Regions from separate parts of the Rhizobium mulingense genome, predicted to be linked through region 2. Evidence: predicted binding sites of a transcription regulator. Region 2 holds the regulator's gene; the other holds the start of a gene.
The links. Region 2 encodes LexA, which represses DNA repair genes until DNA is damaged. Its sites were predicted from a motif close to TGTTCNNNNTGTGTTCNG; they were not measured.

Region 1 (7,994 bases), on a different contig from region 2:
CGGCTACCGGCGCCAATGTCCTCGTGAACGGCGCCGTTTTCGACGAAGCCAATGCCCATGCGGTCGAACTCGCCCGGAGCCGCAAAGCAAGCTATGTGCATCCTTTCGATCATCCGCTTCTGTGGGACGGTCATGCGACGCTGATCGACGAGGTGGTGGCGAGGGGTGCGGAATTCGACTGCGTCGTCACCAGCGTCGGCGGCGGCGGGCTGCTAGCCGGCATTGTCGCGGGGCTGAAGCGAAACGGGCTGTCCGACGTGCCCGTGATTGCCGTCGAGACCGAAGGGGCGGCTTCGCTACATGAAAGCCTCAAGGCAAATAAGCGCATTACCCTGCCCGCCATCACCTCGATCGCCACATCGCTCGGCGCGCGGCAGGTGGCCCAGCATGTCTTCGACCTGCCGAAACGGCATCCGATCGAAAGTGTTCTCGTCAGCGACGCCGATGCCGTTGCCGCCTGTCTGAAGTTTGCCGATGCCCAGCGCATTCTGGTCGAGCCGGCCTGCGGCGCGGCCCTTGCTGTCGCCGACGTGCATGCCGGGCTGCTTGCCCGCTTCGACAATCCGCTGATCGAAGTCTGCGGCGGCATCGGCGTGTCGCTGGAAAAGCTGAGGCTCTGGAAAGAGAAATTTCTCTGATCCCTAAAGCGCGTTTGCTCGGATTCGCTCCTTGCGCTTAGGTTATTTGTTGAAGCATGTCGTTGCCGCAAAACCGCTGCACACTTTTGCGCGACATGCTTGGACCAAAGAAAAAGCCGGGCGAAAGCCCGGCTCGATCGTCATCATTGAATTGGGAGCTTAAGCGGCCCAGGGATGCGAAGCGGCGTTCTTCTTTTCGAACTCGTCGATCGCCTTGCCCTTTTCCAGGGTCAGGCCGATATCGTCGAGGCCGTTCAGCAGGCAGTGGCGCTTGAACTCGTCGAGATCGAATTTGATCGAGCCGCCGTCGGGACCGGTGATTTCCAGGTTTTCCAGGTCGATGGTCAGGATGGCGTTGGAGCCGCGCGAGGCGTCGTCCATCAGCTTGTCGAGATTTTCCTGGCTGACCTTGATCGGCAGGATGCCGTTCTTGAAGCAGTTGTTGTAAAAAATGTCGGCGAAGCTGGTGGAGATCACGCAGCGGATGCCGAAATCGAGCAGTGCCCAGGGAGCGTGCTCGCGCGAGGAACCGCAGCCGAAATTGTCGCCGGCGACCAGGATCTTGGCATCACGATAGGCCGGCTTGTTCAGCACGAAATCGGGATTTTCCGAGCCGTCTTCGTTATAACGGGCTTCGGCGAAAAGGCCGGTGCCGAGGCCGGTGCGCTTGATGGTCTTCAGATAATCCTTCGGAATGATCATATCGGTGTCGATGTTGACAACCGGCAGGGGCGCCGCAACGCCCGTGAGCTTCACGAATTTATCCATGACCCATGCTCCATTTCAGCAAATGTACTTTCCTGAATGTGCATCTAGTCCAGTTTTCCGCCGAAATGAAGGAGAATCTTTCTAAAATCGCGGTCGCGCGACGTTTCGCGCGGCCGCAGAGTGCGCGTTCTTACTTGGTCGGGGCATTCAGGCCCCATAGCACGCCGAATGGGTCGCGAAGCTGGCCGTAGCGGTCGCCCCAGAACATCAGTTCGATCGGCATGACGACTTCGGCGCCGGCGGCAACCGCGCGCTCCCACCAGAAATCGATATCGTCGATGACCAACTGGATGGCGAAGCCTTCGTGGCCTTTGAAGGGGTGGCCGTATTCGGGGTAGGCATCCGCCAACATGAGGGAGCTGCCGTTGATATAGAGATGAATATGCATCGTGCGGCCGCTCTCATCGACCGGCACCCGATGCGCCTCTTCGGCGCCGAAGGCCTTCTTGTAGAATTCCGCGGCTTTCACCGCGCCGTCGACCGTCAGATAGGGCAGCAGGCCATTCTTGACCGGCGGCATTTTAACCGGATTGTTTTCCGTCGTCGTATCCATGCTCGTCCTCCATCGTGTTCAAGCGCCGGCTGAATGCCTGGCTGCTTCAAAGACGTATCATGGACGCATGATCCGACAATGTCGGTCAGTTTTTTGAGCGACGCGGCTTAGAGATCGATGATCGTGCCGCGACCGTCGTTCCAGATGCGCATCTCGCGTTGGCGGTTGTTTGCCTTGGCGCGGACCGGAGCGGGCTTCATCTTCATCGAAAGGGCGCGGCCGACCATGAGAACGGTCAGGATGCCGCCGACGGCAAGCGTCACCGAAAAGGTGAGAAGCAGCATGGCGACAAAAACGGTGGCGCCGGCAAGCATGAAGAAGATGGAGCGAATGTTCTGCATGGGTTTGATACCTTTCTACAGAAAGGAATGTGGTCCTTCTTTTTTCTCTCTGCAAGGCAAGCATGGCTTTTTGTTGTCTTGCCGGGCTGTGCGAAGCTTGGCACTAATGGCTGATGAAGCCAACTATACCTCACCGTTCCCTACATCTGCGCCGCTCGGTGCTGAGCGTGCCCGCGATCAACCTCCGGGCGCTTGAAAAAAGCCATTCCCTTGAGTGCGATGCGGTTATTTTCGATCTGGAGGATTCCGTAGCGCCCGAGAAGAAGGGGCAGGCGCGGGAAAATCTGCGGGCCTTTTTTGCCGGGCCGCCGCTTGAGCGCAAGGAGAGGATCATCCGCATCAATTCTTTGTCATCCGAATTCGGGGCGGCGGACCTCGATCTGGTCAAGGCACTTTTGCCCGACGCCGTTCTCCTGCCGAAGGTGGATGAGCCTGGCGATGTCCCTGACATCAGCGATCTGCTTGCCGATGCGGAGGCGCCGGAGGGGCTGCGCATCTGGGCGATGATCGAGACGCCGCGCGGTGTGCTGAATGTCGGAGCGATCGCCGAAGCCGGCCGCACGCCGGGCTCGCGGCTCGATTGCCTCGTTGTCGGCCTCAACGATCTGCGCAAAGAAACGGGCGTCTTGCCGCAGCCGGGACGGAGCTATCTCGTGCCGTGGCTGATGCAGGTCGTCCTTGCGGCCAGGGCCTATGGGCTCGATGCGATCGACAGTGTCTTCAATGATTTTAAGGATGCCGAAGGCTTCGACGCCGAATGTGGCCAGGGCCGCGCCATGGGTTTTGCCGGCAAGATGCTGATCCATCCCTCGCAGATCGAGCCCGCGAACCGGCATTTCGGACCGAGTGCGGAGGAGATTGCGGAAGCCGAGGCGGTCATATCAGCTTTTGCCGATCCTGATGCCGAGGGCCTCAACGTCATCAATGCCAACGGACGGATGATCGAACGGCTGCATCTTGTCCAGGCCGAGGCTCTGGTTCATAAAGCTCGCCTGATGTCTGCAAGAAAGCCCGCCTGATGAAACTCTACCGCTTCCTGACCGGTCCCGACGATGCTTCCTTCTGCCACAAGGTCACCGCCGCCCTCAACAAGGGCTGGTCGCTGGAGGGTTCGCCGACTTATGCCTTCAATGCCGCAACCGGCGCGATGCAGTGCGGCCAGGCCGTCGTCAAGACCGTCGAAGGCAAGGACTACGATCCGGAGATGAAACTCTCCGAGCAATAGCGCGTCCTACCGGACGCGCGGTGTTTCAGCGCTCCGCGGCTTCCTCGGCGCTGGCCTCGATCCGCTCCATGTCATCGTCGCTCAGCCCGAAATGGTGGCCGATCTCGTGGATCAGGACATGGGTGATGATATCGCCGAGCGTCTCGTCGTTTTCAGCCCAATAATCGAGGATGGGGCGCCGGTAGAGGCGGATGCGGTTCGGCATCTCGCCGGTTTCCACCGTGAAGCGTTCTGAAATGCCCCTGCCCTCGAAAAGGCCGAGCAGATCGAAAGGGGTTTCCAGCGCCATGTCCTCGAAAACGTCGTCATCGGGGAAATCCTCGATCTCGATCGTGAGGTTGGTTGTCAGCTGGCGGAATTCATCCGGAAGATGGCTGTAGGCCTCCATCGCCAGCGACTCGAAGGTGCTGATCGTCGGCGCATGGCGGTCCCGCCAATCATCGCTCTGGTCTACGCGGGCCATGAATATTCCTTCCTTTGCGGGCCCATATAGAACCTTTATTGCCGATTTTCGAGTGCGGAATCAAAGGCAGGAATAAATTCATAGAAAATGATTGTTGACTCTTCATTAGCTCTCTGGAATCTATAAGAACATAACAGGAACAAGACGGATCGGAGTGAACGCCATGGCGCAGAACGCCCTGGCGCGCGAGCGGCTTTTTGCGCTCCGCGAAACCATTGCCAGGTTGGAAGGAAAGCCCGCGCCGGCACTTGCGGCCGCGGAGCGGGAAGCCTTGGCGCAAGGACGCAAGACGCGCCAGGAGCGCATTCTGCCATCCCTGCCGTTCGGGGTGGAGCCTCTCGATCGAGCGTTGGAGGGCGGCCTATCCCTCGATGCGATTACCGAATTCCGTTCCGCGCTGTCTCGCGATGCCGGCGCGGCAAGCGGACTGGCGATGGCTGTTGCCGCGCGGCTGCAGAAACACGAAGCAGATGCCGGCAGGCTTATGCCGTTGCTCTGGATCGGCGATGCAGTCGGTACGCTGGAGGCCGGCCGTCCCTATGCTCCCGGGCTTCGGGATTTCGGGTTGAGCCCTGAGCGATTTCTCCATGCCGCGCCGCGCAAGTTGGACGAAGCGCTCTGGCTGGCGGAGGCGGCGGTGGAAAGCGCTGCTTTTTCGGCCGTCATCCTCGAAGTGCGGGGCAACCCTGTGCATTTCGGCCTGACCGAAAGCCGCAGGCTCAGTCTCAGGGCGCATGCTGCCCGCCGTCCGCTCTTTCTCGTGCGGCAGGCAGGGGCGGAGGAGGCCAGCAGTGCCGCCTTGCGCCTGCATGTCGAACCGGGACCGTCTGGTCTGCGGCCGTTGCCGGACGGATCGAAGCTTGCCGGCAGCATCGGCAATCCGATTTTCCATCTCACGCTGGAGAAGAGCCGTAATCCGGCCCCGCTCTCCTTTCTCCTGGAGTGGAGCCCCCATGAACGCGAATTTTTCCCTGTCACCGAACCAAACCTCATTCGTCCTCCAGGCGAACAGTCAGCGTATTCTGGCGCTCAGCTTCCCGCATCTGCCAACCGACCGTATCGCCCGCAGGCGATGGGGGCCCTCCTGGCGTTCGAAAGGGCGTCCTGAGGCGCCGCCCATCGTCTGTTCGGCCAAGCTCAACAATGCCATGCGGCTGACGGCACTGGACGAATTGGCCGAGCGGCTGGGGCTCAAAAATGAGCAGGGCGTTGCCGAGGCGCGCGCCATGTATCCGACGCTCGAGGTGGTGGAAGAGGATCCGGCCGCCGACCGCCGGCTGCTGGAGGCAATTGCCGACTGGTGCGATCGTTATACGCCTTTGGTGGCGTTCGACGGCAAGGACGGTCTGTTTCTCGACATTACCGGCTGCACGCATCTTTTCGGCGGTGAGAAGGCGCTTCTCAAGGATGTTCTGTCGCGGCTCTTTCATATGGGGATCGATGCGCGCGGCGCGATCTCATCGTCACCGGGCCTTTCCTGGGCCGTGTCGCGTTTCGGTCAAAGCGGCGTGCTCGGGGATGAGGAGACGGAGCGTGTGCTAATGTCTTTGCCGATCGCAGCCTTGCGGCTGCAAGGGCAAACCGTCGATGCCCTGAAGAAGCTCGGCCTGAAATATATCGGCGACGTCATCAATGCGCCGCGGGCGCCACTGACCCGGCGGTTCGGGCCGGGATTGCTTCTGCGGCTCGACCAGGCGCTAGGGCATGAAGAAGAACCGGTCTCGCCCCGTCGCCCCGTCGCCAGCCTTTCGGCCGAAAGCCGCCTGATCGAGCCGATCGGAACGGAGGAACAGATCCTTGCCGTCACCAGGCAGGTCGCCGTGTCGTTGCAGCCGTCGCTGGAGGCACGAGGTGCCGGCGGGCGGGTGTTCGAATTGGTTCTATTCCGCGTCGACGGCAGGGTCTTCCGTATTTCCGTCGGCGCTTCGCAACCGCTTCGCGAACCGAAATTTATCGCCGGGCTTTTTTCCGAACGACTGCAGGCGGTCTATGACGATCTCGATGCCGGCTATGGTTTCGAGATCGTGCGGCTGAATGTCTTGCAGCATGATCCCTTCAACGAAGCGCAGGCTGATTTCGAGGGCGATCGTCAGGAAGAAATCTCCCTTTCGGCTTTCGTCGACCGTGTCTCCGCCCGGTTGGGTGCGGATTGCCTGCAAAGCTTCCAACTCCGTGAGAGCCACGTGCCGGAACGCGCCGTCATCGAAGTTCCGACGATGGATAAGCTTTCAAGACGGGGGAAGGCGGAACAGAGCGGTTCTCTCCCTTTGCGCGAAGAGCGTCCGTTACGGCTTTTTGCAACGCCGGAGCCTGTCGAGACCGTACTCGCCGAAGTGCCGGATGGCCCGCCGCAGATCTTCCGCTGGCGGCGCATGCAGCATCAAGTGACAAAAAGCGAAGGTCCGGAGCGGATTGCCATGGAGTGGTGGATCGACGGAAGCGACGCGGAGGCGCGCGATTATTTCCGTATCGAGGATGAGGCCGGACATCGCTTCTGGATCTATCGTCGAGGTTTCTATGGTCAGGAGCTCGACCCTCGCTGGTTCATGCACGGGGTATTCGCATGAAGGCCGAACGTGCATTCTTCGAGATTGGCGCGAGGACGAATTTCTCGTTTCTCGAAGGCGCCTCCGGCCCCGAGGAGATGGTCGTGCAGGCCGCCCATCTCCGGCTCGGCGGCCTCGGGATTGCGGACAGGAATTCGGTTGCCGGCGTGGTCAGGGCGCATGCGCAGGCGTTGCAGATCGAGGAGAAGTACAAGAACAGACATGAGACGGATTTTCAGGCGAAGGAAGGCGAGGAAATTCTCGATCCGGTCAGGGTCCAGCCGGGTGCCCGTCTCGTCTTCTCCGATGACACGCCCGACATTCTCGCCTATCCCAGAAACCGCCGCGGCTGGGCAAATCTCTGCCGGCTTCTCAGCGCCGGCAATCTGAAGGAGGAAGCGGTCAAGGGAACCTGCATCCTGACGGAAGCGGAGCTCATGGAATGGGGAGACGAGATGATGCTTGCCCTCGTTCCGGATCGTACCCTTGTCGACCATCAGCAGGGCCAGTCGACGCTGGAAGATTATCTGGAGCGGTTTCGCAGACGGTTCCGCAAGGCTTTTTTCATGGCGTTGGCGCCGGCCTATGACGGCCGCGACAGGCAGGTCTTTGCGGTGCTTGCCATGCTTGCCGCCCGAAATCGCGTGCCGTTGATTGCCACCAACCAGCCACTTTACCACCATCCTGAACGCCGGCCGCTTTCGGATGTCGTGATCGCGATCCGGGAGCATGTGCAGATATCGCAAGCCGGATTCCTGCTGGCGCCGAATGCCGAGCGTTACCTCAAGGATTCACGTGAAATGGCCCGGATCTTCCGGGACTATCCTGGTGCGATCGAGAATACCCGGGTTTTTTTTGACAAGCTGACCTTTTCACTGAAGGAACTCGAGCATAATTATCCGCCTGAAAACGATCCCGGCGAAACGCCGCAGGAGAGCCTCGAAAGGCTGACGAGAGCGGGAGCAGTCAAACGCTATCCCGAAGGTGTGCCGCCCAAGGTGGCAAAGCAGATCGATTATGAACTGAAACTCATCGGTGATAAGAACTACGCCTCCTACTTCCTGACGGTTCACAGGATCATCCAACACGCCCGTTATGGCCTCAAGGTCTTGTGCCAGGGGCGCGGATCGGCGGCAAATTCGGTCATCTGCTATTGTCTTGAAATAACGGAAGTTGACCCTCAAAAGAGCACGCTGCTCTTCGACCGTTTCATTTCGATGGACCGGGACGAACCGCCGGATATCGACGTCGATTTCGAGCATGACCGGCGTGAGGAAGTCATCCAGTTCATCTACGGACGATATGGCATCGAACATGCCGGGCTGACGGCGGGAGTGACCACCTACCGCACCCGTTCGGCTGGCCGCGAGGTCGCCAAAGCCTTCGGCCTGTCGGAGGATGTTCAGTCGGCGATCAGCAGCCTCGTCTGGGGTTGGTCGGAGGACAATCTCTCCGATCGG
Region 2 (7,994 bases):
ACGCCATTATCGGCATCGGCGATTTCGCCGCCCTCGATAGTCTTCTCAACCGTTATGGCATCGGCCGCGTGGTGATGTCGGGCAGCGTGCGCCGCCGGCCGGAATGGCGTGAGGTACGCCCGACGCTTCGTATTCTGATGAAGGTGCCGGCCGCGATCCGCACCCTGCTCTCCGGCGGCGACGATACGGTCCTGCAGATGGTGATCCGGCTGATCGAGGGAAATGGCCGGCGCGTCGTCGGCGCCCATGAGATCGCCCCCGACCTTCTGGCTGCCGTCGGTCCGCTTGGCGCCGTGACACCCGGTGACGAAGATCGGCGCGACATCAGTCGTGCTGCCGAAGCCGCCGAGACGCTCGGCCGGCTGGATGTCGGGCAGGGCGCTGTCAGCATCGGCGAGCGGGTTGTCGCGCTGGAAGGTCTTGAGGGCACCGATGAAATGCTCGACCGCGTCGCCGGCCTCAGAGCCGCCGGGCGCATCTCGGCGCGCCGCCGCGGCGTGCTCGTCAAGCTCTGCAAGCCGCAGCAGGATATTCGCGCCGACCTGCCGGCGATCGGCGTTTCCACGGTGTTGAACGCCGGCAAAGCCGGCCTTGCCGGCATCGCCGTCGAAGCCGGCCGCTCGCTGGTGCTTGATCGTGCCGCGGTCATCCGCGCCGCCGACGAGGCCGGGCTTTTCGTCTGCGGCATCGATCGCGGCCTGCCGGGATGGGGGCTAAAATGAACGGCGCGCCGCTGAAGATTGCCGTCATAGCCGGTGAGGTGTCGGGCGATCTCCTCGGCGCCGACCTCATCGCCGCGCTGAAGCGGATCCACGACGGACCGGTGGAACTAGTCGGCGTCGGCGGCGAGGGGCTGCAGGCGGAGGGCCTGCGATCCCTGTTCGATTTTTCCGAACTGTCGATCATGGGCATCACCCAGGTGCTGAGCCGGCTGCCGAAGCTGTTTGGCCTGATCCGCCGGACAACGGCTGAAATCATCGCCGCAAGGCCTGACATTCTGCTCATCATCGACAGCCCGGATTTCACCCATCGCGTGGCGAAGCGCGTCCGCACGGCGCTGCCGGATTTGCCTGTCGTCGATTACGTCTGTCCGAGCGTCTGGGCCTGGAAGGAATATCGCGCCGAGCGCATGCTTGCCTATGTCGATCACGTGCTCGCCGTCCTGCCTTTCGAACCGGCGACGATGCAGCGCCTCAACGGCCCGACAACGACCTATGTGGGGCATCGCCTGACCGCCGATCCTGCACTCCTGGAGACCCGACGCCTGCGCGCCGGAAGACGGCCCGGCAACGGCACCATCCTGCTTCTGCCCGGCTCACGGTCCTCGGAAATCCAGAAGCTCCTGCCGCATTTCGAGGTGGCGGTGAGCGAACTTGTCGCCCGCAACGGGCCGATGCGCTTCATCCTGCCGACGATGCGTCACAAGGAAGGGCTTGTGCGCGAATTGACGGCGAAATGGGCGATAACGCCGGAGATCGTTGTCGGCGCGGAAGCAAAGTGGAAGGCTTTTGTCGAAGCCGACGCCGCCATGGCGGCATCCGGAACCGTCATTCTCGAACTGGCGCTAGCCGACGTTCCCGTCGTCTCGGCCTACAAGGTCGACTGGATCATGCGGCTGCTGACATCGGGCATCAAGACCTGGACAGGGGCGCTGCCGAACCTGATTGCCGATTACGCGGTCGTGCCGGAATATCTGAACGATGTCGTTCGGGGCGCAAGCCTCGCACGCTGGATGGAAAGGCTGTCGGCCGATACCTACCAGTTGAAGGCGATGAAGGAAGGCTATGAGCTGATCTGGCAGCGCATGCAGACTGAAAAGCCGCCGGGCGAATATGCTGCCGAAATCCTGCTCGACGTGCTGAAAAACAAAAAACCCGGTCGTTTCTGACCGGGTTTTCGTTTGAGCCGATTGGTGTGAAGCGATCAGCGCTTCGAAACAGGGATGTAGTCGCGCTTCGGTTCGCCGACATAGAGTTGGCGCGGACGGCCGATGCGCTGTTCCGGATCCTCGATCATCTCGTTCCACTGCGCGATCCAGCCGACGGTGCGGGCAAGCGCGAAGAGGACGGTGAACATGGTCGTGGGGAAGCCCAGCGCCTTCAGCGTGATGCCGGAATAGAAGTCGATGTTCGGATAGAGCTTCTTCTCGATGAAATATTCGTCGGTAAGCGCGATGCGCTCGAGCTCCATCGCCACTTCGAGCAGCGGATCGTCCTTGATGCCGAGTTCGCCCAGCACTTCATGCGTCGTCTTCTGCATGATCTTGGCGCGCGGATCGTAGTTCTTGTAGACGCGGTGGCCGAAGCCCATCAGGCGGAACGGATCGTTCTTGTCCTTGGCGCGGGCGATATATTCCGGAATATGATCGACGGTGCCGATCTCGTTCAGCATGTTGAGTGCTGCTTCGTTTGCGCCGCCATGCGCCGGGCCCCACAGGCAGGCGATGCCGGCCGCGATGCAGGCGAACGGGTTGGCGCCCGACGATCCGGCGAGGCGGACGGTCGAGGTCGACGCGTTCTGCTCATGATCGGCATGCAGGATGAAGATGCGGTCCATGGCGCGGGCAAGCACCGGGTTGACCACATATTCCTCGCAGGGAACGGCAAAGCACATGCGCAGGAAGTTCGACGCATAGTCGAGGTCGTTCTTCGGGTAAACGAAGGGCTGGCCGATATGGTACTTGTAGGCCATGGCGGCGAGCGTCGGCATCTTGGCGATCATCCGCAGGCTGGCGACCATGCGCTGGTGCGGATCGGTGATATCGGTCGAGTCGTGATAGAAGGCCGACAGCGCGCCGACGCAGCCGCACATAACGGCCATCGGATGCGCATCGCGGCGGAAGCCGGTGAAGAAGCGGCTCATCTGCTCGTGCACCATGGTGTGATGCGTGACCCGATAGTCGAAGTCCTTCTTCTGCGCGGCCGTCGGCAGTTCGCCGTAAAGCAGGAGGTAGCAGACCTCTAGGAAGTCGCCATGTTCGGCGAGCTGCTCGATCGGATAGCCGCGGTGCAGCAGCACACCTTCGTCGCCATCGATATAGGTGATCTTAGATTCACAGGATGCGGTCGAGGTGAAGCCCGGATCGTAGGTGAAGGAAGCGGTGTTCTTGTAGAGAGCACCGATATCGATGACGCTTGGACCGATCGTGCCGCTTTTGACGGCGAGGTCGACTGATTTGTCACCGATTTTTATTGTTGCGCTTTGATCCGTCATGCTGATCCTCCGAAATGTCGGTGGCGCCACAAAAGCGCCATAGGGGTTAAGCGTCCTTTGCGATAGCTATATGATCGCGAGGCTAATGCCAAGTTACCGTGACGGCATTTTGTGCATTGCGGCATCACCTTTTAGGCACTGCAGCGATGAGCAGCACGCATAGCGGAAACCGATGATTCGACTGGCCTTTTCGCACTTGCGATTTTCGCTCGCATTTCAATCGATTATGCTTGCCGGATTTGCTCGGAGGTTGCATTCTGGCTGCTTGGAAGGGTGAGTTCGGGCGGCGCATGCAGGAATTGACGACAGTCGAATTGCGGCCGCAAGCGGGCGTCGGTCTTGCCGATCCAGCCGATCTTCCTGCCCCTGCCGCGGTGATGCGGCCGGCAAGAACCCAGTCCGCGATGTCGTTGCGCCATCGGCTGCCGGTGGCAATGACACAAGCACTCCATGCTTGCGGCCGGATGCTAAGCGAGGAGGCCGACCATGGCCGCCTGCTCTTATTCTCGCCGGTCTTCCTCGGTGCCGGCGCCGCATTCTGGTTTCTTGCTGCAACGGATTTTCCTCTCCTTCCATCGTTGCTCTGCCTCTCGGTGCTGATGCTTGCCGTGCTCGTCGCCGGCCGCAGCCGGCCGGGCTTGCGGGCGACGCTTATGGCGCTTGCCCTCGTGGTATGCGGCATGCTCTGCGCGCAGCTCGAAAGCTGGCGGGCCTCGACTGTCATCCTCGATTCATCCGTGACGACGACGGTGACCGGTCGCGTCGAGCGGCGCGAAGGCGATGATCGTGGGCGGTGGCGCTATGTTCTTACTGTCACCGGCACCGAGGCGCCACAGGTGAAGCGGCCTCCAAGGCGCATAACTGTGATCGCCCGCGGCGCCGATGCGCCATTCGAGATCGGTGACATCATCACCGGCCGAGCACGGTTGACGCCGCCGGCGGGGCCGGCACTTCCCGCGCTCAACGACTTTTCCTTCGGTGCTTATTTCGATGGCATCGGCGCCAACGGTTTCTTCTACGGTGCGCCGGAGAAAGTCGATTCGCAGACGGGCCCGCAGCCTGCGAGATCGCCGCCCGAAGCTCTGCTCGAATGGCTTTACCAGTTGCGCAGCCGCATCGGCGATCGCATACGCTCGATTCTGCCCGGCGACACGGGCGCTTTTGCCGCTGCTCTGGTGACCGACGAGCGGCGCGCAATTTCAAAGGAAACGACGGAGGCGCTGCGCCAGTCCGGCCTTGCGCATATCGTGGCGATCTCGGGCCTCAACATGGCGTTATCGGCCGGCATCTTCTTCGTCGGGTTCCGGATGCTGCTCAGCCTTGTTCCGGGTGTCGCTCAAGCCTACGCGACAAAGAAGATCGCCGCTGGCGGCGCGCTCGTCGCCGTTACAGCCTACTTCCTGATCTCAGGATTCGGGGTTTCGGCCGAACGCGCCTTCATCATGATGGCGATCATGCTGATTGCCGTCTTCTTCGATCGGCCGTCGATCAGTCTGCGCAATGTCGTTCTCTCCGCGCTCGTCATCATCGCCATTTCACCCTCAGAAGTACTGGGTCCGAGCTTCCAGATGTCCTTTGCCGCGACTTTGGCGCTGGTGTCGGGCTACCAGCTTTGGAAGGACCGGCGTGTGCGGGAAAACCCGTTGCTGAAGCTGCCTGCCCTGCGGCCGGTCGTGGCGGTCGCCGGCTTCTTCGGCGGCGTCTTCCTGACCTCGTTGATCGGTGGCTTTTCCACGGCGTTGTTTGCTGTTGAGCATTTTCATCGCCTGACAGCTTATGGCCTGCCGGCGAACCTTGCGACGATGCCGATCATCTCCTTCATCGTCATGCCGGCGGGGCTGCTGGCGATGTTGCTCATGCCGTTCGGCCTGGACGCTCCGCTCTGGACGGTGGTCGGCTTCGGCCTCGATCTGGTGATTACGGTCGCCAAGACGGTGTCCGGCTGGGGCGGCAATATCGACCTCGGCCGTTTGCCCGGCTGGTATTTCGCCGTCGCCGTGGCAGGCTTTCTGCTGTTAACGCTGCTCCGCACCCGATTGCGCCATGTCGGCACGTCGATCCTCGCCGTCGCGACGCTCATTGTGTTGATACTGCCGGGTTCCCGGCCGCCGGATCTGGTGATATCCGAGGATGGTGGTTTGGTCGCGCTCATCGCGCCGGCGGCGATGGCTTCCAACCGTGAAAACCCGCCGGACTTCATCTTCGACCAGTGGCAGAGAGCGCTGGTGCTGCCGACGCACCACCCGCCGAAGATGCTGGATGGGCCTGCCATCCCGGCGCAGGGTGATGACCGCCGGGTCAGGCTTTCCCGCGATCAGCAGAATGAAGCGAGGACGGCAATGGTGGCCGCCGCAGCCGGCGGTGAGGCAAATCGGTTTTCTTGCGTGAAGAAGGCTTGGTGTATAGCCAGGCTCGGCAATGGCCATGTCGTCGCCGTCATCGACAATGCCGCCTATCTCGGCCCGGCCTGCGACGCCGGCGTGGTTGTCGTGACCTCGGTGCGCCTGCGGTTCGACCGCTGCCGCTCGGGTGCGACACTCTTTACCGGCGAGACGCTGCGCAGGACCGGTTCCGTTGAATTGCGCTTTGCGCAGACGGGATTCGAGGTCGCAACCGCATTCAGCGCCTTGTCGCGTCCATGGATGCGCCACCGCGCCTATGATTGGCGCAAAGACGGTTTTACCGAATCCGGACCGTCTGCTGTCAGTGATAACGGCGAATGAGGCCGACCAGCTTGCCCTGCACCTTGACCCGGTCGGGCCCGAAGATTCGGGTCTCGTAAGCCGGGTTGGCGGCTTCGAGGGCGATCGAGGCACCCTTGCGGCGAAAGCGCTTGAGCGTCGCTTCCTCGTCGTCGACCAGGGCAACGACGATATCGCCGGGACTTGCGGTGCTGCCGTTGCGGATGATCACCGTGTCGCCATCGAAGATTCCGGCGTCGATCATCGAATCGCCCTTGACCTCCAGCGCATAATGCTCGCCTGAGCCGAGCATATCCGCAGGAACGATGATGTCGTGCGTGTTATTCTGGATCGCCGAGATCGGAACGCCGGCTGCGATCCGGCCCATTACCGGCACGGACACAGAGTTGCCGTTGTCGGCGATCGGCTTTGCGGCAGCTGGGGCGGCGACCGGCTGGGGCTTGCCGAGGCTGCCTTCGATAACGCTCGGCGAAAAACCGCGGCGCGGCTGAAGACTGGGGCTATAGGCCTCCGGCAGCTTGATCACTTCCAGGGCCCGGGCGCGGTTCGGTAGGCGGCGAATGAAACCACGTTCCTCGAGCGCCGTGATCAGGCGATGAATGCCGGATTTCGAGGCGAGATCCAGGGCATCCTTCATCTCGTCGAAAGAGGGCGGAACGCCGGATTCCTTCATGCGCTCATGAATGAAAAGGAGAAGCTCCTGTTGTTTGCGCGTGAGCATCGACGTAGACCCCGTGATTGAAACAAATCCAGAACAGACACTATATGTTCCATATGTGTTCCGCAAGTAGCTAAATTTCCGTAAAACTTCGCGCCAACTCGTCGAGATTTTTGTTTTCATTCGCCGGATTGGCGCACATGTCTTGCATTGGGGGTGGTGCTGTCGCACATCTCTGGCGTGTCAGGAGGGATATCATGATCGCACATTCCGCCAAACCGCACCCGCTGGATCATGTCGTCCTACCAGTCGTCAATATCGACCTGGCGCGCGAAAGGCTCGGCAAGCTCGGCTTTACCGTCGCCGCCGATGCGCGCCATCCGTTCGGAACGGAAAATGCCTGCGTTTTTTTCGCCAACAAAACCTATATCGAGCCGCTCGGCGTGGCGAGTGTCGAGGAGAGCGAGACAGCGGCCCGCCAGGGCAATGTCTTCATCGCTCGCAATCGCGCCTTCCGCTTCCGCTGCGGCGAGGAGGGACTTTCGGCGCTGGCCTTTCTCACCGAGGATGCCGGCCTCGATCATCGGCGGTTCGTCGGCAACGGCGCGAGCGCCGGCGAGATGCTGCAGTTCAGCCGGTCGATGCGGATGCCGGACGGTTCGGAAAGCGTCGGCAGCTTCAAACTGGCTTTTTCAGGAGATCTGCGCGCGCCCGACTTCTTTCTCTTCACCTGTCAGCGCATCAATGCCTTCCCGGCCGGTCGCGCCGCCCTGGAGACGCATGCCAATGGCGTAACCGGCATTGCCGAGATCGCGCTTTGTACGCCGGAGCCGGCGGCGTTTGCCGCGTTCGTTGGTCTTGCCGCCGGGCAAACGGCGGTGGAGAAAACCGGTTTCGGCATGAAGATCGCCGCCTCGAATGCCAAGATCAGCCTGATGACGCCGGAAGGGCTGGAGGCATATTTCGAGCTTGTCGTTTCCGCCGCCGATCGTGGCCTGCGCGGCCGGGCAATCCTCTTCACCGTCACCGATCTTGCCGTGACAGAAGCGCATTTGGCTGCTAACGGAGTGACATACACACGCAAGAACAATCGCATTCTGGTGAAGCCCACGCCCGGGCAGGGCGCGCTTTTTGCCTTCGAGGAACCACGATGAGCACTGATACCAATTCCGAGGTCAAGATCGGCGAAGGCGAAGGCCAGATCACCTTTTCCAATACCGGCCGCTTGTCGCTGATTGCCGGCCCCTGCCAGATGGAGAGCCGCGATCACGCCTTCATGGTTGCCGGCACGCTGAAGGAGCTCTGCGCAAAGCTCGGCATCGGCCTCGTCTACAAGAGTTCCTTCGATAAGGCGAACCGCACCTCGCTCTCGGCCGAACGCGGCATCGGGCTTGAAAAGGGCATGGAGGTCTTTGCTGACC

Region 1: PYR71_RS13220 (ImuA family protein) is a predicted target of LexA. The motif match lies at 4,113-4,130, and genes of this name have one in related genera.

Annotation. Positions count from the first base shown of each region.
Region 1 covers NZ_JARFVE010000005.1:108,578-116,571, forward strand. Annotated here, with positions in the region: gene PYR71_RS13185 (pyridoxal-phosphate dependent enzyme) at 1-638, shown strand, start outside; gene leuD (3-isopropylmalate dehydratase small subunit) at 798-1,406, opposite strand; gene PYR71_RS13195 (VOC family protein) at 1,537-1,959, opposite strand; gene PYR71_RS13200 (hypothetical protein) at 2,067-2,300, opposite strand; gene PYR71_RS13205 (HpcH/HpaI aldolase/citrate lyase family protein) at 2,414-3,319, shown strand; gene PYR71_RS13210 (DUF1737 domain-containing protein) at 3,319-3,525, shown strand; gene PYR71_RS13215 (metallopeptidase family protein) at 3,551-3,988, opposite strand; gene PYR71_RS13220 (ImuA family protein) at 4,152-5,096, shown strand; gene PYR71_RS13225 (Y-family DNA polymerase) at 5,107-6,555, shown strand; gene PYR71_RS13230 (error-prone DNA polymerase) at 6,552-7,994, shown strand, end outside.
Region 2 covers NZ_JARFVE010000006.1:211,266-219,259, forward strand. Annotated here, with positions in the region: gene PYR71_RS16080 (LpxI family protein) at 1-722, shown strand, start outside; gene lpxB (lipid-A-disaccharide synthase) at 719-1,888, shown strand; gene gltA (citrate synthase) at 1,924-3,213, opposite strand; gene PYR71_RS16095 (ComEC/Rec2 family competence protein) at 3,504-5,936, shown strand; gene lexA (transcriptional repressor LexA) at 5,917-6,636, opposite strand; gene PYR71_RS16105 (VOC family protein) at 6,831-7,727, shown strand; gene kdsA (3-deoxy-8-phosphooctulonate synthase) at 7,724-7,994, shown strand, end outside.